One region of the Romboutsia sp. Marseille-P6047 genome, then DNA from elsewhere that is predicted to be linked to it. Evidence: riboswitches for the same ligand, from Rfam matches in the RefSeq annotation. Region 1 holds a riboswitch; each other region holds the start of a gene.
What was found. Region 1 has a riboswitch for cyclic di-GMP ahead of EIH23_RS04900 (discoidin domain-containing protein). Riboswitches for the same ligand answer to the same signal wherever they lie in the genome.
Positions count from the first base shown of each region.

Region 2: linked by a shared signal. The riboswitch ahead of EIH23_RS06820 (NPCBM/NEW2 domain-containing protein) and the one ahead of EIH23_RS04900 (discoidin domain-containing protein) in region 1 are both predicted to bind cyclic di-GMP.
Region 3: linked by a shared signal. The riboswitch ahead of EIH23_RS05090 (pectinesterase family protein) and the one ahead of EIH23_RS04900 (discoidin domain-containing protein) in region 1 are both predicted to bind cyclic di-GMP.
Region 4: linked by a shared signal. The riboswitch ahead of EIH23_RS16620 (hypothetical protein) and the one ahead of EIH23_RS04900 (discoidin domain-containing protein) in region 1 are both predicted to bind cyclic di-GMP.

Region 1 covers NZ_UWOT01000003.1:267,692-273,788, forward strand. Annotated here, with positions in the region: gene EIH23_RS04895 (NPCBM/NEW2 domain-containing protein) at 1-2,643, shown strand, start outside; cyclic di-GMP riboswitch class I at 2,737-2,821, shown strand; gene EIH23_RS04900 (discoidin domain-containing protein) at 2,952-6,097, shown strand, end outside.
Region 2 covers NZ_UWOT01000005.1:109,158-115,254, forward strand. Annotated here, with positions in the region: gene EIH23_RS06820 (NPCBM/NEW2 domain-containing protein) at 1-3,596, opposite strand, end outside; cyclic di-GMP riboswitch class I at 3,801-3,888, opposite strand; gene EIH23_RS16850 (cytochrome P450) at 4,093-4,386, opposite strand; gene EIH23_RS16855 (hypothetical protein) at 4,355-4,594, opposite strand; gene EIH23_RS06830 (ribonuclease H family protein) at 4,799-5,167, opposite strand; gene EIH23_RS06835 (YfjL-like protein) at 5,507-6,097, opposite strand, start outside.
Region 3 covers NZ_UWOT01000004.1:19,360-25,456, reverse strand. Annotated here, with positions in the region: rRNA gene EIH23_RS05100 (23S ribosomal RNA) at 1-2,219, shown strand, start outside; tRNA gene EIH23_RS05095 (tRNA-Thr) at 2,301-2,375, shown strand; cyclic di-GMP riboswitch class II at 2,511-2,594, shown strand; cyclic di-GMP riboswitch class II at 2,683-2,766, shown strand; gene EIH23_RS05090 (pectinesterase family protein) at 2,839-6,097, shown strand, end outside.
Region 4 covers NZ_UWOT01000008.1:64,867-70,963, forward strand. Annotated here, with positions in the region: gene EIH23_RS09795 (helix-turn-helix domain-containing protein) at 1-324, opposite strand, end outside; gene EIH23_RS16615 (pectate lyase family protein) at 549-1,946, opposite strand; gene EIH23_RS16620 (hypothetical protein) at 1,956-2,729, opposite strand; cyclic di-GMP riboswitch class I at 2,935-3,020, opposite strand; gene EIH23_RS09805 (protein adenylyltransferase SelO) at 3,117-4,589, opposite strand; gene EIH23_RS09810 (6-phospho-beta-glucosidase) at 4,821-6,097, opposite strand, start outside.

The DNA of each region.
Region 1 (6,097 bases):
TCATTAAAAGGATTTGATGATTTTGACTATTTCCAAAAATTAGGTATGTTTTGGCAATTACAATTAAAGAAAGATACTTATTGGGCAGAGTTAGAAACTTTATATAGAGAAAGAAAACCTAGACCAAGAAATGAACAAGAAAAGAAGGACATACTTGCAACTTATTCTTCAGAAGTTCTAGGTATTAACCTAACTTACTACTTTGAAAAATATGGATTTACGTTATCTGATAAGTGTAAGGAAAGTTTAAAACAACTACCAGAGTCAAAGGATAAAATATGGTACTTAAATAGTACTGTTATGGATTATGAAGGAAGTGGATTTGATGGTATTGATACAGGTTTAGATGTATCATTATTAAAATTAACTTCTGGAACAAAACTAAGCATGAGTATAAATGAAAATACGAAAGATGATTTACTTGGTTATGAAATACTAAGAAATGGAAAGGTAATCGCATTTACTACAAGAAGTACTTACATAGATAAAGATTCAACAGATGACAATAGCGAATATGAAGTAGTTCCTTATGCAAAAGATTTAACAATAGGAAACAAAGTTCAAATAAATTCATTAAAGCCAAGCATAAGTATTCAACAAGAGAAAGTAACTTTAAAAAGAGGAGAGAAATTTAACCCAAAAGATTATGTTAAAGGTTTTACCTATTTAGGTGAGGACATAACATCAAAATTAAAAGTTGAAAGCAATGTAAATACTGATAAAAACGGAGCTTATCAAGTTAAATACACATTAACCAATGAAGAAGTAACTGTGGAGAAAAGTTTAAAAGTAGAAGTAGTAAGTGACTATGATTACTTATCAGATTTTAAGTGGACATCTGTAAATACTGAGTGGGGAACTCCAAGAAGAAACAGTAACATACAAGGAATGGTACATGGTGAGGTAACAACATTTAAAAATGGTATCGGAATACATGCAAATGGAAAGATAACTTATGATTTATCTGATAAGGAATATGACAACTTTGAAGCATTAATTGGTGTAGACACAGCTATAGGAGAAAATAATAATTCAAGTGTAACTTTTAAAGTTGTAGCAGATGGAAAAACTGTAGCAACAACAAATATTATGAGTTACTATGATAACTTAGCTTATATAAATATTCCAGTTTCTGGAGTGAAGGAATTAGTAATAGAAGTACATGATGGTGGTAATGGAAATACGAGTGATCACTGTATAATAGTTAATCCTAAACTAACAACAAGCAATGGTAAGCCAAAATTCAAAGGTGACGAGAGTGTAGCATTTAATATAAATGAAGAAATTGATTTAATTAAAGGAATAAGTGTTACAGATGGTGAAGATGGTGATTTAACTTCTAAAATAGAAGTAGAATCAGATTATATTAAAGGAAATACAGGTATATTTAACGTAACTTGTTCTGTAAAAGATAGTGATGGAAACAAAGCCCAATTTACAAGAACAGTAGTAGTTACAGATAAAGAAACTTATTTATCTGATTTAAATTGGAAATCTGCAACAATAGGTTCAGGTTACATAGGAAAAGATAAATCAGTAAGACAAGAACCTATAAAACTTTTAAATGAAGATGGATACGTTGAAGTTTTTAAAAAGGGTATAGGAACTCACGCTTACTCAGAAATAGTTTACGATTCAACAGGTTACGATATATTCGATGCTTGGGTTGGACTTGATCAATTTGTAGCAGGTCAACAAGCATCAAGTGTTATATTTAAGGTGTACGTAGATGGGGTTTTAAAGGCAGAAACACCTATTATGAAATCAAATACACCAAAACAGCACTTAATTGTTGATGTTAGAAATTCTAGCGAAATCAAACTAGTAGTAGATGTAGCTGATAGCGGAGACACTTGGGATCATGCCGACTGGGCAGATGCTAAATTTAGAAATTTTTCTGAATTTGATTTAAGCAAATTAGAAGAAGTTTTAGAAGAAGCTAGGGCCTTGGATTTAGGGAATTACACTGAAGAATCTGCAAAAAATATAAAAAATGCTATAGAAAATGGTGAAAAAACTTTAAGTTCTAACAATCAAACTAAAATAGATACAGCAGTAGAGGAGATAAGAAAAGCAATCAATTCTGCGGTAGAAATAGACTTAAGTCAAATAATACAAATAAAAGATAAAAATCTTAAATTAAGTATACAACAAGAACTTGGTCTACAAGGTGAAGTAAGATTAGGTGATATGAGGGAGCTTGTTTCACTAACAGTTAAAAATGTTCAAAGTTTAGAAGGTTTACAATACGCTGTGAATCTAGAATCACTAAACATAGAAAATAACAAAATAAAAGATTTATCACCATTAAAAGACCTTAAAAATTTGACAAACCTAAAGGCACACCCTCAAATAATAACAGAGGATTGGGTTTTGGCAAAAGATAAAAAAGTCACTGTAGACTACGACGTTTTAAACAGAAATGGTGAAAAATTAACTCTAACGTCTATAATCATAAAAGATAATAGAACATGGGACTTAACAACTTTAAACGTAGAAGAATGCGTAGATGAAAATGGAAAAATATCATTTGACACAACAGATTTTTATTCGGGGATACATACTGTTTATATGACATACGAAGATAAAGTCGATAATTATATAACACAGATTACATTTGTTCTTGATACTAGGGAAAGATAGTTGTTATAAAATGAATTGAATTATTTATAATTTTAGTGTAAATAATATAACAGTAATTGACATAATATAAAAAATAATGGTAAAATACTGAATAAATTTAATAGGTAAACCTAAGGAAACTTAGTGACACAAAGCTATAGGGACTAAGGTTTTTTAACTATGTCAGCCAGTTGCCAAAGAGTACATTATACTTTTTGTTTTAAGCTTAGTATGAAATTATTAGGTCTATTTCAAGTTACTCTTTATGAGTAACTTTTTTTATGCCTAAATAATGTACTTCTGAGGGAGAATTATTCAGGAGGATAAATATGCACAAAAGAAAAATAGCAGCGTTAACTATGGCAGCAATCATTACAAACTTTTCAGCAAGCACTATAGGTGTTTTAGCACATGAATTGAGGGACAATAACGTAGTCCCAAATATATCAGATAAAAATAATCAAGATATACAATCAAATCAAGCTAAAGTAAGTAAATTTAATTTACTTAATAGCAGTTATTTAGAAGAATATAATAAATCTTTTAAATTAGATAACTCAAAAATAATTTCAATAACTAATAACGGAGGAAATTACCCATCATCAGTAATAACTAAAGCTATAGATGAAGACTTCAGTACCCACTGGGAGACTAATAAGGTTAATAGTTCAAGTTTTGAAAATGAGGTAATAATTACACTAGATGAAATTACAAGTTTAAACAGAATAGTATATGGAGCAAGACAAGATTCAGCTAAGGGAAAAGGATTTGCTCAAGAATTTGAAATATATTCTTCACTTACAGATGATGGTGATGATTTTACTGTAGTAAGTCATGGAAAGTATTCAGGATCTACTTCAGATATAGTTGAAATAAAGTTTGATAAAGCAGAGTTTAAAAGAATAAAGTTTAAGTTTAAAAAAGCTAATCAAAATTGGGCATCAGCTTCAGAATTTATGCTATATAAAGAAGATGAGTTAGCTGATAAGATAAATAGATTATTTGCAGATAGCACTATGAGTGTTGTAAGTGATGAGTTTAATACTATTGAAAAAATAGAAGCTTTAGAAAATGAAATAAAAAATCATGTTCTTTATAATGAATTTAAAGAAGATATAGAAAATGCAAAGATATTACTTAAAGAAGAAAATAATATAGAAAGTCAAAATGCTCAAATTCAAAAATTTGAAAAAGTTAATGGAAAATATGAGGAAATCTATAACAAAGCATTTAAAGTAGATAATTCAGAAATAGAAAAAATAAGCAGTAATGATGGGTCTAGCAGTGAAGCTTTAATGAAAGCTTTTGATAATGATACTAAAACATACTGGGCATCTAGAAAAAATAATAGTGATGATTTTAAAAATGAAATAGTAGTACAGTTAAAAGAAGCTACAGTTTTAGATAGGTTAATATATGGTGGAACTCCATCGTGGCAAAAAGGTTATGCAGAAGAATTTGAGATATATGCATCAAACACTACTAAAGGTGATACCTTTAAATTAGTAGCTACAGGAGAGCAAGCAGCAAGCCATGATATAAAAGAAATAACTTTTGAACCAACTGAATTTAAAAGAATAAAGTTTGTATTTAAAAAAGGAAATTTAAATCAAGCAGCCTGCTCTGTATTTTGGTTATATAAAGAAGACTCATTACCAAGTATTATAAATAATATATTTACAGATGGTACAATGGTTAAGTTAAAAGATGAATATAACAATATAGATGTAATAAATGATTTAGAAAAAGAAGTTAATAATCATCCTTTAAAAGATCAACTAATATATGCTATAGACTTAGCTAAGGAAATTCTACAAGGTGATAAAGATTATTCAGATAGTACTTTTACAGTAATGCAAAATGGTGATACACACTTAAAAGCTACAAATAACTTACTTATGTCAAGTTTTGGAAATGACTTTCAATCAACTGGGATAGTAGCAAAACCAGGAGAAGTATTTAATATATTTGTTGAAGCAGAAGATGGCAAACCACTACCATCAATAGTATTTTCACAACAGGAAGGTCACTATGGCAATTGGAGAAGAAACTATCAATTAAAGAAAGGTATGAACACAATAGTAGTACCAGAAATTTATAGTGATAGTTGGTCTCAAAAAAGTGCTAAAGGTGGAGCTGTATACTTAGTAAATAAATATACAGAAGAACAACAAGGAAAGGCACCAGTAGTTCGTATAGATGGAGGAGAAAAATTCCCACTATTTAATACTGGTGATAACCAAGAAGAATTTTTAAAAGAGTTAAAAGAATATAAGAAAAAATTAGATGAAAATCCAGATACAACTGTAGATATATTTGAGTTTAATACAAAAAGATTGATGCTTACAGGAACTGCAAAAGCAGCGTACCAAGTATATGTAAATGAAGGAATTGATATTGAAGAAAGTATTGCTACTTGGGATAGTCAATTAGAAGAAGCCATTGCATTTGCAGGATTAAAAGATGACGAAAGTGACCTTACAAATGATTCTACTAATATTAGAGGAACAATAAGATTAATGCAACCTTATGGAGCAGCTTATGCAGCAGGGGATCATGTAGGTATTCAAAGACATATACAAGAAATAATACTAAGGCCAGATAAAAGTAGTATGAATAGTATTATATGGGGAACTATTCATGAGTTTGGCCATCAAATGGATATAAAGCCTAGAACTTGGGGAGAAGTAACTAATAATATGTGGGCAAACTATGCATCAATAAATAATGGTAAGGGAGATAGAGTTCCTTATAACAATATATATAGTATGCTAGCACCGAAAGAATCTACAAAAGGATTTGAAGACTTTAATCTTGATCAAAAACTAGGAATGTTTTGGCAGTTACAAATAAAGAAAGATACTTATTGGCAAGAATTAGAAGCTATGTATAGAGAAAGAAGACCTAATCCAAAGGATTATCAAGAAAAGAAAGATATACTTGCAACTTATTCATCAGAGGTTATAGGTATGAATTTAACACACTACTTTGAAAAGTATGGATTTACTTTATCAGAAGAATGTAAAAATAATTTAAAAAGATTCCCTAAATCAAATGAGAAAATATGGTATCTAAACACTAATGCAATGAAATATACAGGTAATGGATTTGTAATTAGTGACACTGATTTAGAAGTTTCATTATCTAAATTAGATTCTGGTATAAAACTAAGTATGAATATAAATGAAAACATGAAAGACGATTTACTTGGTTATGAAATCCTAAGAAATGGAGAAGTAATAGGGTTTACCTCAAGTAATAGTTACATAGATACTAATGCAACTCATGAAGAGAATATTAAGTATGAAATAATTCCTTATGCACTTAATTTAACAACTGGAGATAAGGTTGAAGTAAACTCATTTACACCAAGCATAAGCATACAACAAGATGAATTCACTATAGGACTTAGAGAAGAATTTGAACCAATGGATTATGTTAAAGCACTTAATCATAATGGAGAAAATATAACATC
Region 2 (6,097 bases), on a different contig from region 1:
CTTGTAAATCCTATAACTTCATTGTCTTTTAAAATTTCATATCCTAGTAAATCATCACTATTTTCACTATCTATAGTAAATGATAAAGTATTAGTTGCATTTTCTTCATTTAATTTAGAACTTACTTCTATTTTTAAATTTTCATCGAATCCATTTCCTTTATAGTCATAAGCACCGCCATGTAAATACTCTATCTTTTTATCAAGTTTTGGTAAATTGGCTACAACTTCTCTCATTTGATCTGTAACTGTTATATAATTCCAACCCTCAAAGAAATCAAGTAAATTTACATTTAATGCTAATGAATATGCCACAGCTAATCTTTGTTGGTCTGAACCTTTTACCGAAGATATTTGTGAAGTATTATGTCTTACATATGTAGACATTTTTGCATAAGCATCATATCCATAAGCTATATTTATTTGAGATAATACATCTAGTCTTTCAAAATAATGCATAGCAAACTCTTGTCCATTAAATCTCTTCATAATTTCATTCCAGTTAGCTCTATCTCCACCTAAACCTTTAATCCTTCTAAATTCTTGTGCATAAAGGTTATTAGTTACTTCTCCATCGACAACATATTTTGTATTGAATATATGTCCAAACTCATGAGTATAACACCAGTTGTCATTATCTCTATGAGTTATAGGTAATACTATTTGCTTAAAGAATCCACCGTTTCTTTCTATATTACTTGAACCTAGATAACCAGTGTATCCATGGTCTGCAAATCCTAATGGTACATTTTGGAATACCCTAGCTATAAATTTATTAGGGAAGTAACTATCTTTTTCTTCTTTTGCATCTTTTTCAAAGCCTTGGAATGTTTGGAACATATCATACATTTCTTCCCATTCATTCATAGTATCTTCTACTGTTAAATTAGTTTTTTCCATTGTTTTTAGAGCTTCTACAGCACCTGCTGCACTAGTTGTTATTATACAGTTTTCAGATACTAACTCTACTATATTAAATACTTTACCTTCTGGGTTTCCATTTGTAAATGCATTATCATTATATTCAACCTTTTGTGCGTATTCTTTTACTTCATTTGCAAATTCATTTGCATCTGTTTTTCCATGAATGTATGTAGGGAACTTATTTCCACCTTCAATTCTTAACTTTGGAGCAAAAGCTTGGTCTTTTGGTAATGCATCGTTTACTATATATACTGCACTAGGATTTATTCCAGATGGTGCTTTTATTACATTTTTACCTGGTTGTAGATTTGCCCATCTTCTCCAGTCTCCTTGACCTTTACCAGATTGACCAAAGCATATTCTAGGCATTACTCCATTTTCATCAGCTTCAACATAAACTGTAATTTCTTCACCTTGTGTTACATATAGTCCTGTTGATTGGAATGAAGAGTATGCGGCACCATTAATACTTCTTATGCCAATTTCTTGAGTATATTTTCCTCTTTGTTCTGCTGTTATAATAGTCACATTTTCAAATTTATCTGGATTATTTACTAAATCTTTAGCTAATTCTATATCATTTGAATATAATTCTTTTAGTGGATGCGTTGATAACTCTTCTTCTAATTTGTTTATAGCTTCAACTGAATTAAACTCTTCACTTAGCTGATTATATAAACCATTTGTAAATAATTTTTCCATTTTTTCTGATATTTCATCTTGCTTGTATAAACTAATTTCTGCTGCACAAGCCCAATTTTCATATCCTTTTTTTAATACAAATTTAACTCTTTTAAACTCAGTTGGATTAAATCTTATTTCTACTGAATCTTGAGTAACACTAGATGATCCTGCAGACACTTTTTCAAAATTATCTCCTTTAGTAGTTCTAGAAGCATAAACTTCAAACTCTTGTGCAAATCCTCTATTTGAACCTCTAGGGGCTGTATAAACTATTCTATTTAATGTTGTAAGTTCATCTAACTCCATTACAACTTCATTCGTAAATGTATCTGTGTTTTGTTTTCCTGAATGCCACTTAGTATTAAAATCTCCATCAATAGCTTTTGATATTACTTCACTTGCATAGTGACCGCCATTAGCAGTTATTGATTTTATTTTGGTTATATCTAATTTGTAAACCTCATCATAACCTGAAAGTAATTTGCTATTTATATCTAAAAATTTAGATACTTTTGCATCAGTGTATTGAACATTGCTATTATCAACAAGTAATCTAGCATTGCTTAAATCTTCTTTATAATCTTCATAGAATGGATGTGACTTAGCTTCTTCCTCTAATGCATTTATTTTATCTACTGTATTAAATTCTTCACTAACTTTACTCATACTATTATCTGTAAAAAGTCTTCCCATTTTATCCTTAAGTTTATCTTCTTTATATAAAGCAAATTCAGATGCTAATGCCCAGTTTTCATAACATTGTTTATATACAAATTTAACTCTTCTTGCCTCAGTTGGATTAAACTTTATTTCTAAAGAATCTTTTGTTATACTACTACTTCCTGAAGTTACTTTTTCAAATGTATCTCCCTCAGTTGTTTTTGAAGTATATATATCAAATGAATTAGCAAATCCTCTGCTGTTTAAACTTGTATATACTACCCTATCTAAAGTTTCAAGTTTATCTAAGCTTATAATAACTTCATTTATAAAGCTTGAGCTGTTTTGTTTTCCTGAGTGCCAAGAAGTATTTATATCTCCATCAATTGCTTTTTCTATATTACTACTTCCATAATGGCTACCATTAGTACTTATAGAAGAAGGATTTATTTTAAATAATTTATTGTATTCTAATAAAGCTTCATCGTTAAACGATTTAAATTTGTTTATTACGGCATCTTTATATTCTACATTATTTCCTTCTAGTATTAATCTTGCATTATTTATATATGTTTTAAATTCTTCATAAAGCGGATGATTTTTGACTTTATTTTCAAAATCAGATAATTTATCTAATGTATTAAATTCTTCACTTATTTCATTCATATTTTCATTTGTAAATATAGAGTTTAACTTATCAATTGATTTATCTTCTCTATAGAAATAAAACTCTGATGCACTTGCCCATCCTTGATTTGCTTCTTTGAATACAAACTTAACTTTCTTAGCTGTTATAGTATCAAACTTAAATTCCATCATATTGCCAGTTGATGAATGTGCTCCTGTAGAAACTAATTCAAAATCTGAATCTTCTCCTGTTGTTGAAGCATATATTTCAAATTGAGTTGGGAATCCTTTCCCTTTCGCTCCATCTTGTCTTGTTGCATAAGCAATTCTATCAATTGATTCTATTTCATTAAATTCTACAACAACTTCATTTTGGAAAGTTGAGCTGTTTGACTTTCCTGTTTCCCAGTGAGTTGAAAGATTTCCATCTATAGCTTTATCTATAGAACTTGATCCATATTGACCACCATTGTTAGATATTGATTTGATTTCTTCTCTTAGAATTTTAAACTCTGAATTGTAACCCTCAAAATTAGTGTATTCACTTAAATTAAAGGCCGATATTTTTGCTTCACTTACTACTTTTTCTTCTACTGCTTGAACTTTTTCTTTTACCACTTCATTAGCATATACATTTAATGCTGGAGAGGCATTGCTTACTACAATTGATGCTACTAGTATTGCTGATATTTTTTTCTTCATAATATTTCCCTCGACTATTATTCTAGTTTTATATTTCTTGTAACTAAGGGTTGTACTACCAAGCCTAAAAATTTAATTCTATTATTATTTTTAATAAAAAAACTACCCTCAAAAAGGATAGTTGCCATCAAAAGTAAACATCATAAAATTATCTTTTACCATAAGTGAGCATAAGATTTTTATACGAACAAAGAATTTGTATTCTTCGGCAACTGGCTGGCATAGTTAATAATTAACCTTAGCCCCTTTAGCTTTGCGTCTCTAGATTTCTCTAGATTTGCCTATGAAATTTTAATTTATTCTACCATATTTTTACAGTAATCACAATGTTATTTTTATAATCTATATATTTTAATTATATTAATCTCATTTTAAATAAATATGTATATACACTAAAAAAGGTCTATCTACTTGATAGACTTTAGTTATATTTTAAATTTAATTAAAGTTATATATATTTTTTAGTCACTTTATATCTTTCTTCTTATGTTACTCATTATAAATTTACCTCCAGGTAAAGTAGGTATTTTTCTATACTATAACTTAAATCCTGATCTAAAACGTCATACTCAATACTATTAACAAGAAAATCTAAACTAGCTTTCATTATTTCAATAGTAATTCCTTCACCTGGACATCTATGCCCTTTTGATGGGTCACTTCCACATTGAGGTATAAAGTTAAATAAATTTTCCTTTCGATCTCTAAAACGCTCAGGATAAAATTTATAAGGTTCATTCCATACCCTAGAATCATGATTAATACCATAAACATCTAGTAATACAAACATTCTTTCTATAAAATAATTTTGGATTATAAAAAAGTTTTGCTGCCTCTTCTCCTGTAATACAAATTACTTTTTGACCAAGTAAATGAGTCTCAAATATGTCAGAATGATATTGTTCAATCCTATTTTTAATAAACAAGTATCCTTCTTGCAATAGGTCAATAGTATTATCTAAACTTTTATCATGTGGAACTTGTTTCTTATCTGTCATGAATTTATATTCTCCTTTTCATATAAATTAGAAATATATTTAATTTAAAAGTGGTTTTTTCTTGTGAATATATACTACTTTAATTATTATCTATGATTTTCTATTTTTAATAGTTAGTTTTTAAATAAAAGACTATATATAGATTTATAAAAAATAAATCTATATATAGTCTTTAGCGTAATAAAGCTTTAATATTAATTATATTTATTTTAGCATTTTATCCATGTATTTATTACATAGTTCATCTGCTTTATTGTTTACTATGCAGCTGGAGTGACCTTTTACCTTTATAAATTTTATATCTTTAAATTGATTTTTTAAATTATCTAGTTCAATCCATAATTCTTTATTTTTAACAGGTTCTTTATTTGATGATATCCAATTATTTCTTTTCCATCCATAAATCCAAGATGTTATTCCATTTAATACATAGGAACTATCTACATATACCTCTACTGGTATATTCTTTTTCTTTACTGCTTTTAAACTTTCTATACATCCCATTAGTTCCATTATATTATTTGTAGTTTCTTTACTTCCTCCACTTATTTCTTTTGTATGTTCTCCATATATTAGGTACGCTCCTCATGCACCTATGTTTGATTTTTTACCATTGCCTCGGCATCCGCCATCTGTGTATATTTGTATTTTTTTCATTTTATAATTATACCTTACTATTTGTTAGTAATTTTTTATTAATTCTAGATATTAATTATATCAAAGGTTGTTAAATTCATCAATTAAGATGCTTTTATTAAAAGTTTCTTTTTTTATTTATTATTAAATTAATATAAATATTTTTATTTTATATGTATAATATTTGTATTTATGTTAATGATTTAAATATAACAATATCTTTTGTATTTTTTATAATTCTCCACTAAAAAAGACAGGAATCGGAACCTGTCTTTTTTAATTTAATATTTCTTCCTTTTTCAAATCTTGTTCTTTATAATACTTCTGTAAATCTTCGTAACTTTTTAATACACGATTTTCTAAATCCTCTTCATATATATCTTTATATAAAAACTTTTCTACACTTATATAGCTATCATCTGAACTTAATTCTCCATTTTCATTTCTCGGCTTTTGTAAAGTAAAATCAATAGAATAAAATGATACACTTTGCTTATCAAGCATAGATTTTATATCAAGTAAAATTTCACTAGCTTTTTTAAAACTAACATCTTCATCTTGAATATAAAGAACAATATGACCTGCCTTTTTACCTAATTCATATAAATTATAATCCTTATCTAACTCTAACTTATTTCTATCTAACATATCTTCACTCAATTCACCAAAATAAATATCACTTTTATATGTAAATTCCTTACTTTCAATAACATTATTTACTTTATCATTATAAATTTTATCTATTCTTGTTAAAGTATTAAACTTACCAAGTACATCACTTTCATAAGTATCCCCTATTATTTTTCCAAGAGGTGATATGGTAAGTGAAAAATGTGTATCTTTACTTATAGGAGACTTTACTTGAAC
Region 3 (6,097 bases), on a different contig from region 1:
ATGGGCGATTTAAGTTACTTGGCGTAGACCCGAAACCGGGCGACCTATCCATGAGCAGGTTGAAGCGAAAGTAAAATTTCGTGGAGGACCGAACCCACGAGCGTTGAAAAGCTCGGGGATGACTTGTGGATAGCGGTGAAATTCCAATCGAGCCCGGAGATAGCTGGTTCTCCCCGAAATAGCTTTAGGGCTAGCCTCAAGGTTGAGAGAAGCGGAGGTAGAGCACTGAATGTCCTAGGGGGTATTGCACTTACCGAAGACTATCAAACTCCGAATGCCGTATTCTTATACTTGGGAGTCAGACTGTGGGTGATAAGATTCATAGTCAAAAGGGCAACAGCCCAGATCGTCAGCTAAGGTCCCTAAATGTACGTTAAGTGGTAAAGGATGTGGGATTGCACAGACAACCAGGATGTTGGCTTAGAAGCAGCCACTCATTTAAAGAGTGCGTAATAGCTCACTGGTCGAGTGATCCTGCGCCGAAAATTTCCGGGGCTAAAACGTACTACCGAAGCTACGGCATCATTATGATGGGTAGGGGAGCTTCGTATGCAGGTTGAAGCATGACCGTAAGGACATGTGGACAGTATACGAGTGAGAATGTTGGCATGAGTAGCGAGATGTGGGTGAGAATCCCACAGGCCGTAAACCCAAGGTTTCCAGGGGAAGGTTCGTCCGCCCTGGGTTAGTCAGGACCTAAGCCGAGGCCGAAAGGCGTAGGTGATGGACAACAGGTTGATATTCCTGTACCACCAATAACCGTTTGAGAAATGGGATGACACAGAAGGATAAGCTAACCGTACTGTTGGTTATGTACGGGCAAGCATTGAGGCAGTTCCTACAGGCAAATCCGTAGGAATAATGCTAGGATGTGATGCGGAGCGAAATTTAGTAGCGAAGTAGCTGATTTCACACTGTCGAGAAAAGTCTCTATCGAGGTTAAAGGTGCCTGTACCGCAAACCGACACAGGTGGGTGAGGAGAGTATCCTAAGGCCAGCCAGAGAACTGTTGTTAAGGAACTCGGCAAAATGACCCCGTAACTTCGGGAGAAGGGGTGCCTGTCTATGACAGGCCGCAGAGAATAGGCCCAAGCGACTGTTTACCAAAAACACAGGTTTCTGCTAAGTCGCAAGACGATGTATAGGAGCTGACGCCTGCCCGGTGCTGGAAGGTTAAGGGGATCTGTTAGAGCAATCGAAGCAGTGAACTTAAGCCCCAGTAAACGGCGGCCGTAACTATAACGGTCCTAAGGTAGCGAAATTCCTTGTCGGGTAAGTTCCGACCCGCACGAAAGGCGTAACGATTTGGGCACTGTCTCAACAACAGACTGGGTGAAATTGTAATACCGGTGAAGATGCCGGTTACCTGCGACAGGACGGAAAGACCCCATGGAGCTTTACTGTAGCTTGACATTGGGTCTTGGTACTACATGTACAGGATAGGTGGGAGACTATGAAGCGTGAACGCCAGTTTGCGTGGAGTCATCCTTGGGATACCACCCTTGTAGTACTGGGACTCTAACCATAGGCCATGAATCTGGTCTTGGGACACTGTCAGGTGGGCAGTTTGACTGGGGCGGTCGCCTCCCAAAAAGTAACGGAGGCGCTCAAAGGTTCTCTCAGTACGGTCGGAAATCGTACGTAGAGTGTAAAGGCACAAGAGAGCTTGATTGCAAGACATACAGGTCGAGCAAGGACGAAAGTCGGACTTAGTGATCCGGTGGTTCCGCATGGAAGGGCCATCGCTCAACGGATAAAAGCTACCCTGGGGATAACAGGCTTATCTCCCCCAAGAGTCCACATCGACGGGGAGGTTTGGCACCTCGATGTCGGCTCATCACATCCTGGGGCTGTAGTAGGTCCCAAGGGTTGGGCTGTTCGCCCATTAAAGTGGTACGCGAGCTGGGTTCAGAACGTCGTGAGACAGTTCGGTCCCTATCCGTCGCAGGCGTAGGAAATTTGAGGAGACCTGTCCTTAGTACGAGAGGACCGGGATGGACGCACCTCTGGTGTACCAGTTGTTCTGCCAAGGGCATAGCTGGGTAGCTAAGTGCGGAATGGATAAGCGCTGAAAGCATCTAAGCGCGAAGCCGACTTCAAGATAAGATTTCCCACCGTAAGGGTAAGACCCCAGGAAGACTACCTGGTTGATAGGTCGAAGGTGTAAGTGCAGTAATGTATTTAGCTTATCGATACTAATAGGTCGAGGACTTGACCAAAATAAATTTAAATGATAAATATTGTAAATGATATGTAGTTTTGAAAGTATTATCATACTTTAATCCTAAAATGTTATATTTGCTGGTGTGGCTCAACGGTAGAGCAGCTGACTTGTAATCAGCAGGTTGTAGGTTCGATTCCTATCACCAGCTCCATTTAAGACTAAGATATTCTTAGTCTTTTTTTGTGTTCAAAAACGAATTTACAGAATATGTAAAAATAAATCGAATGAAAATAGTAGATTTTATCATATTAATTTGATATTATAACAAAAGACAATGATTTTGTCTGAAAAAAATAGAGACAAAGAAGTACGATTTATATATGGGCACTTGAATCGTATGGAGTTACTAGTGCAACCGGCTATGTTTAATTATAAGTCATTTAGAAATGAAACTAATTGATTTATAAACAGATATAGTCTTTTTTATTGCAAAAAGACTAATATCCTTTATTTAAACAAAAAATTATAGAAGCTAAGAAGTATGATTTGTAAATGGGCACTTAAATCATATGGAGCTAGTAGTGCAACCGGCTATATTTTAACTTAACTTAGTTTAGATATTTTAATCTAACTAAATAAGTTAAACTATAGCCTTTTTTTGAAGGGAGAATAGTATGAAAAACAATCTAAAAAGGAAAGTATTATCTATAGTTCTTACAATAGCCATGGTAATAGGGTACATGGTTCCAAATTTAGGTATAGTTAATGCAGAAACAAACGTATTACCAGAAGGATTTACAAGTGTAGCTATAGGTAACAATTACGGTAATGGAAGTGCAATTTTTGACAACACTAGTAAGACATTAGAAATTCAAGGCTCAGGTAACCTAATAGGAAAAGATAAGGGATCAGTTGATAGCTATCAATTTGTAAGTTACCAAGTTAATGGTGATGCTACAATTATAGCTAAATTAGAAAACTTTAATACGAGTAATGCTCCATATGGTCAAGCAGGAGTATTTATGCGTGAAAATAATACTAGCGACAATGCAGATTATTTTGGTGTATATGTAGAACCAAGTAAAGATCAATATAGATATGCTTATAGAGATAACTCTACAGGTGGAACTGGTGCAGCAGCTATATCAGGATTAACAAAAGAATCTAAAAATAAATATATAAAAATTGAAAAGAATAAAACTTCTTTTAAATATTATATAGCTAATGACAAAGATTTTAATGACATAATAGCATCTGGTGGACAAAGTATAAACTCATCATCTACTACATGGAACTTAGGATTTGTAGTAAGTAATGGAGGAAGTACAACATCAGCAGTTGCAAGTTTTAATGATATAACAATAAAAAATGAAAGTGGAATTATTTACACTTCAACAGATATACAAACTCCAGAAGTACCTGAAGTACCAGAAATACCAGAAACACCTGAACTTCCTAACTATGGTGTGGGAACATTACCAGATGGATTTAATAATTCATCAATAGGGAATGACAGTGAAAATGTATATGCTAATTTTGATAAAGATACAAAATCATTCACAGTAAATGGATCAGGTACATATATAGGAAAAGATGTATCATCAACTGATAACTATCAGTTTATAAATTACAAAGTAGAAGGTAACGCTACTATAGTAGCTAGATTAGTAGACTTTGATATGAGTAATGCAAAATATGGTCAAGCAGGTGTATTTGTACGTAATAATAATTCTACTAATGATGCAGACTACTTTGGCGTATATGTAGAACCAAGTAAAAATCAATATAGATATGCTTATAGAGATAATGCATCAGCAAAATCAGGTGCAGCTCAAATAGGTGAATTAAATGCAGATTCTAAAAATCAATATATAAAAATAGAAAGAAATAAAACTCAATTTAAAGCTTATATATCTAAAGACCCAACATTCCCAACCGATAAAACAATAGTAAAAACTCAAACTGTTGTAAATGAAAGTAACACTTGGTATGTAGGATTTGTAGTAAGTAACGGAGGAAGTGAAACTCCAGCAGTTGCTACTTTTGACAATGTAAGAATAGAAAATGAAGATAAACTTTACTATGATTCAACAATAGAAAAAATGCCAGTTGATACAGTAGAAAATGTAAAAGCTGAGGCTAAAGATTTTAAAGTAACTTTAAGCTGGGATGAAGTAAAAGATGCTACTTCATATGTAATAAAAAGATCAACAGAAAAAAATGGAGAATATAAAGAAATAGCAGAAGTTGATTCTTCTAAAACAACATATGAAGATTTAGAAGTAGTAAACTTCCAAACATATTACTATAAGATAATGGCAAAAAATGAAAATGGAAATGCATACGACTCAAAAGAAGTAGTAGCAGTACCAAACAATAGTAATCCAGACAATATACAATATGAAGATAATGCCGCTAATTTCAACATGATAGAAGAACCAAATGATACAGTATCAAATCCTGTAATAACATTAAAAGGTTCAGTTGATAAAGATGGAAAGATAACAATAAAGCAAAATGATAAAATAAAAGTAAATGCTATAGAAAAATCAAAAGATGAAGTATTTACTAAAAACTTAACATTAGACTTAGGAAGAAACATAATAGAAATTTACCATACAACAGAAGATGGAAAAACAACAGTAAAAACTTATAACATAGTATATTTAAACAATGGTAACTATGATATAATCGTTGATTCAACATACAATGGTGTTGAAGGAAGAGAAGTTGATGGAATAAAAACATATAGCACAATAACAGAAGCAGTAAACTCTGTACCAACTAAAAATACAGAACGTGTAAACATATTTGTAAAAAATGGCGTATATAAAGAAAAAACAATAGTACAATCACCATATATAAGTATAATAGGCGAAGATAGCCAAAAGACTATATGGACTTACGATGCTTCAAATGGAACAATAAATCCTGAAACAGGAGAAAAATATGGAACAAGTAAAAGTGCTAGTGTAACTATAAAATCAAAAGCTGTTGGATTTATAGCTGAAAACATTACAATAGAAAATGCTTACGAAGAAAAGCAAATAGTAGAAGGTGATCAAGCAGTAGCATTAAATAACCAAGCTGATCAAAGTATATTTATAAACTGTAGATTTATAGGAAATCAAGATACACTATTAGCAGATGCAAGTAGTTCTTCGCCAGCAAGACAATATTACTATAAATGTTATATAGAAGGTGATGTTGACTTTATATTTGGACGTGCACAAGCAGTATTTAATGACTGTGATATAGCATCAGTAAATAGAAACTTATCTCCAAAGAATGGATATATAACAGCAGCAGATACATGGGATAAAGATGCTTATGGATATGTAATAATGAATTCAAGATTAATTGGACTTGATGATATAGCTGATAACTCAGTATCTTTAGGAAGACCATGGAGACCAAGTAGTGCTACTGATACAGTAACTCCAGCAGTTGCATATATAAACTGCTACATGGGAAGTCATATAGCAACTAATGGTTGGGATGATATGGGTGCAAACTCTTTAGCATCAACAGCAAGATTCTTTGAATATGGAAGTTATGGACCAGGAGCTAAATTAAGTGATACTAGACCATTAATACAAAATAGTGAAATAGCAAATTACTCATTAGAAAATGTATTTTCAACTTCATCAGCATCAGTAAACGGAAATGATGCCTACAATGATGATTGGAATCCAACTGAAAAGTCAGATTCTACAAATATAAACTCTGCATACGATAACATAGTAAATGTTTCATTAGTAGAATTAAATATATCAGAATTACCTATGAATATAGGAGATACAGCAAAACTTATAGCAACAGTAGGGCCAGAGGATGCTACTGATAAAACAGTTATATTTGAATCAAGCAATGAAAATGTAGCTATAGTAGATAACAATGGAAATGTAAAAGCTGTAGGTATAGGAACAGCAG
Region 4 (6,097 bases), on a different contig from region 1:
TTTTTTCCCACAACATGATATTTCTGCATTGCCCGTAGCTGTCATTAAATTATTACATTGTGGACATACATAAAATTTTAATTTATTCATATTTCCTCCTACTAAGTTGTTTAAATTTATCTCTCCTTCTAATATTCTATCAACACTTACACAAAAGATTTCTGCTAACTCTGAAAGTAATGATATATCTGGACACCCTAATCCTCTTTCCCATTTACTTATTGTTTTATCACTAATATTCATTAAATCAGCTACTTGTTTTTGTGTCATGTTCTTTTCTTTTCTTAGATTATATATTAATTTACCTATTTTTTTACAGTCCATTAACATCACTCCTTAGATATAATTTAAACTATTTAGTAAAATCATTCAATAAACTCTCCGTAGAGTTTTCTCTTAATCTATAGGTTCTGCTCTAATATAGTAATAGTCTTAAACATATGATTTTTCATTATAATAATATATTATTTTCTTATATTCCCTTTATAAATCTATCGAGTTATAATATTTTTCCCTGTTTATAACCTCTTGATTATCATTATTAATTTCTATATATACAGGACCTGTTGAGAATTCAATCTTTCATTAGCTTTAAATGTTTTATTTATTTCTAAACCTATGTAATATAAATTACCTGTATCACCTTTAGTTATTATATGCTCTCCTACTTCTAATTCCATTTCTATAACTCCGTTATTTGCAGTATATTCTTGTCCATCAATCACCACGTCTTTATTAAATGTTGAATTTAATACCAATATAAGTTTTGAATTATTTTCAGTTATAAATTTAATACTTGTTGAAGACTCCATTTTTAAGCATTTAGTAAGTTTTAAATCATTATATTTTACTGTTCCTTTCGTACTTGAAAGATTTCCTGATATATCAAAGAAGTTACTACTTTTATTATCCGTTGTAAAGTTATGCTTAACTATTATTGATTCATCAGGAGTCGATGGTGTTTGATCTACTTCTGGTTTTTCCGGTTCTTCTGGTGTAACTGGTGGAATTTCTTCAGGTTGTTGTGGTTCATCTGGTATTACTGGCTCTAATGTTTCTATTGATCCACCACCAATAGAAATTAATTGACTTTTGTATCCTTTGATTGCATTCATTAACTCTATATTTACGCTAGAACTAATATCATCAGCACTTGTAAATTTCCACTCAAAATCTCCACCATTTACTCTTCCTGAATAGTTTGTAACAATACCTCTTACATCTTCTATATTATCTGGAGTATACTCATACATTTTAGAACTTGTATCAAAGTTATTATATGTATTTGCTCCACTTAAAGTCTTATATGTACTTGGAACTATTTCATTTCTCGAAATTGCTAAATAAGCATCAAACTGTGTTGAATTTTGACTTGCATATACAATTCTTGATTCACCTGATATCTTGTTGTTATATGCTTTGATCATACCACCAGATTCACCTGAGAAGTTTCCTTTACCATTTCCATATATATCACTGCCTTGTAATGAAATAAGCATTGGATATTTAGTATTTCTAAAATCACTAGCTTCTACGAAAGCTGAACTGCCTTTAGTTACCCCAACTCCATATTTTGAATTTCCATCAAAATAATTATTATAAATATGCACTGTACCGACTCTTATTCTAGGATGCCTTGAGTCTGAATGATCAAACCAATTATGATGATACGTTACAAAAAACTCTTCAGTATCACTCATTCCACAAAGTGAAGCTTTACCTGAATCATAAAAATGGTTGTATGAAATTGTTACATAGGTTGATTTTCCCTTAACATCAGCTGAACCATCTCCTTTTGCCTGGTCTACATCACTTCCTGCACTTCCATAGAATATATCATTATTATGAATCCATATATTCTCATTCCCTGTATCCAGTGAAATTGCATCATCTGGGAATAACATTATACCAACATTTCTTAATTCTACATTATGAGAATCTCTAATTAAAAATCCCTATTTATATACTGTAGTATCCTCTCCTACACCTTCAAAAGTAACATTATATATTCCCTTTAATTGTAAATATCCACTTGAATTAAGTCCTATAATATCTGATCCTTTTATTTCTCCAATCATACGTATTATTAAAGGTGTTTTATCATAACCTTTTGGACGTTTTGATAGTATATCTACTATACCTGTACATTTAGTTTTACTCCCTTTGCTATTAGTAATAACATCTAACGTTACTGTATTAACATTTTCTGATGTTATATATATTATTTTTGAATCATTCTTAACTGTTCCATTATCATTATATCCTCCTGAGCTAGTCTTCATAGGAGATTCTTTAGAGAACCCAAAACCTTCTCTTGTATGATTTTTAACTTCTATATCTGTTATTATTCCTTGTAAAGATACCTCTTCTTTATTATCTATTGTAGGAATTACTTTTATAATGTATTCGCCTTCTGAAAGACCCAGTATATCTGCTCTAAAATATGATGAGTATTGCCTTATTAGTTCATCGTCTATTTTTTTATATTTATAATATGATTCAGATGCTAGCTTATAATAAACATTATACCCTTTAGCCTCTTTTATCGGCTTCCATTCAACACTTATACTTTCTAACCATCCTTTACTTTCTAATATAGAAACTTTGCTTAATTGAGTTATATGGCCTGTATTATTCTCTATTGCACTTGCAATAATAGCTACATTAGTAGATATTATTGACGCTATAGTCATAGATGCTATAGCTTTTGATAAAATTTTCATCTTCAAATTTAAATCTCCCTTTTATAAATTTATTGTAGCTAAGGGTATTCCGATAAAATCTTAATTCTTTAGTTTTATTTTGCAATAAAAAAACTATCCTAACTTAAGAAAGAGGATAGTTTCCATATAAATCATTACAACCTAATCTATATTTAATTAAATATATTAAATAAATATAATCTTATTTTATAAGAACAAAGAATAAATATTCTTCGGCAACTGGCTGGCATAGTAATAATTACCTTAGCCCCTTTAGCTTTGCGTCTTTGGATTTCTCCAAATTTGCCATTATTTTATTGTAAAAACAATTTATCATATATTTATATCTATTTCAATAGAATATCTTTATAAGAATAACAATACTAGAAAATTTTTCTAGTATTGTTATTCTTATTATGTTCCGCAATAAGTTCTATAAGGACAATTTGATGGCTTAGGTAATTTAGAATACTCTTCTTGTTTTTTTGAATGTTCATATGGTTTAGATAGAACCTCAAGAAGTCTTTTCATAACATTAAGATTACCTTTATTAGCAGCATCAAGAGCTTCTTCAACTCTATGATTTCTTGGAATTACAGCTGGATTTGAATTCATCATTAGTCCTTTAACCATTTCTTTTGACTTTCCTTGTCTTTGTAATCTTTCCTGCCATAATTTATACCAATATTTAAATTCCTGACTATTATACATTGAACTTTCTTTATTATTATCAAATGTTAATGAGATAAATGTATTAGTATAATCTTCATTATACTTCTCCATCATATTAAGCAAATCTTTAATAATAGATTTATCTTCAACCTCTTCATCAAATAATCCAAGCTTAGACCTCATTATAGATATCCAATTTGAATAATATATCTCAGAAAAGTTAGAAATAGCATTTTGAGCTATTTGTATAGCTTTATTCCTATCTTCATTTAGCAACGGTAATAATGATTCTGCAAATCTACATAAGTTCCACTCTGTCATAATAGGTTGATTTTTATATGAATATCTTCCATTTCTATCTATAGAACTAAATACAGTATTAGGATTGTATTCATCCATAAATGCACATGGCCCATAGTCAATTGTTTCTCCACTTATAGTCATATTATCCGTATTCATAACTCCATGTATAAAACCTACACATTGCCACTTAGAAACAAGACTTGCTTGAGATTTTATAACCTCATTAAGTAGATTAATATATTTATTACTATCATCTTTGATATGAGGAAAATGTCTTTTTAAACAGTAATCAGCTAAATCTTTAAGTTGTTGGTGTGACCCAAAGCTCGATACATATTGAAATGTACCAAATCTAATATGACTTGAAGCAACTCTAGTTAATATTGCACCTTTTTTTATATCTTCTCTAATCACTGGATCACCAGTTTTAACTACAGCTAAGCTACGCGTAGTAGGAATTCCGAGTCCATACATTGCTTCGCTTATTATATATTCTCTAAGCATTGGAGCAAGTGCCGCTCTTCCATCTCCTCCACGAGAGTATGGAGTTTTTCCTGAACCTTTAAGTTGAATATCATATCTTTCACCTAACGGTGTTATTTGCTCTCCTATTAATAAAGCTCTTCCATCACCTAGTATTGTAAAGTGCCCAAACTGGTGACCTCCATATGCTTGAGCAATATATTCTCCACCTTCTATTTTCTTATTTCCTGAGAATATTAAAGTTCCTTCATAACTTTTTAAGGAATCAATATTAAAACCTAAATTTTTTGCCAATTGCTCATTTAATATAATTAACTTTGGTGATGATACTGGATCTATATTAATTTTACTATAAAAAAAATCAGATAAATTTATATACGTATTATCAAAATTCCATCCCATGTTATTTGCATTTTTTATATAAGTCATTTTTCCTCCTTTATTTTAATTTAGATTTATTAATTAATATACCCTTATTAATCATTTCAAATAATCTTATTTAACACAAATCTTTAATCCTTTTTTTGTAATTTTAGACAGTAAAATTTAATTATAAAACTCAACTGTATTTTCACTTATAATGTTCATAACGATAATATAAAACAAACTAAAAGTCACTCTGATTTAATCAGAGTGACTTTTAGTTTGTTTTTAAATTTATTAAAAACATTTTTCTTTTACATTGTCTACTTCGATTTGTTCTCCGTTAGATTCTATAACTCTTTTATACCAAAAGTATGAATCTTTACGTAACCTCTTCATAGTACCATTACCTTCATTATCACGATCTACATATATCATACCATATCTCTTCTTCATTTCGCCTGTAGTAAATGATACTAAATCTATTATTCCCCATGGGGGATATCCCATTAAGTCTACTCCATCATAATTTACAGCTTTTTTAATTTCTTCTATATGTTGTTTTAAATAATCTATACGATTTATATCATGAATTTCTTCATTTTCTTCAACTACATCTACTGCTCCAAATCCATTTTCAACTATAAACATAGGCAGTTGATATCTATCATATATACGATTTAATGTATATCTTAGACCAACTGGATCTATTGCCCATCCCCAATCACTAGATTTTATATATGGATTTTCAACGCCATTTTCTAATCCACCATTCACTATATCTCCAGTATTATCATTATGTACATCAGATTTAACTGTCGTAGACATATAATAACTAAATCCTATATAATCAACTGTTCCTTTACGAAGTATTTCTTCATCTCCTTCTTGTATACCTATATCATATCCTTGTCTTTCAAATTCTTTTACTGCATAACTTGGATAATATCCACGAGTATGGACATCTAAGAAGAAGAATCTTTGACGCATAGCTTCCTCTGCAGCCATTATATCATCTGGATTACAAGAATATGGATATATAGGAACATGAGATACCATACAACCTATTTTGAAGTCTGGATTTATTTCATGCCCTTTTATTACTGCTTTTGCACTTGCTAATAGTTCATTGTGAGCAACTGTATATAACACTTCTTTAGGATCTTCATTCTCTTTAAGAGTTACACCTGAGTTAGTCCATAAGAATATTGGATTATTAGTATCCATTTGGTTATTTATTTCATTAAAAGTCATCCAATACTTAACTTTATCTTTATATCTTTCAAAACATACTTCTGCAAATCTAACAAAGAAATCTATTAATTTACGATTTCTAAATCCTCCATATTCTCTAGCTAAATGAAGCGGTAATTCAAAGTGAGATAATGTTATAACTGGTTCTATTCCATGCTTTAATAGTTCATCAAATACATCATCGTAGAATTTAAGTCCTTCTTCATTTGGAACTAATTCATCTCCCTTTGGAAATATTCTTGTCCAAGCAATAGATGTTCTTAAGCACTTTAATCCCATTCCTGCAAGTAATTCTATATCTTCTTTATATCTTCCATAAA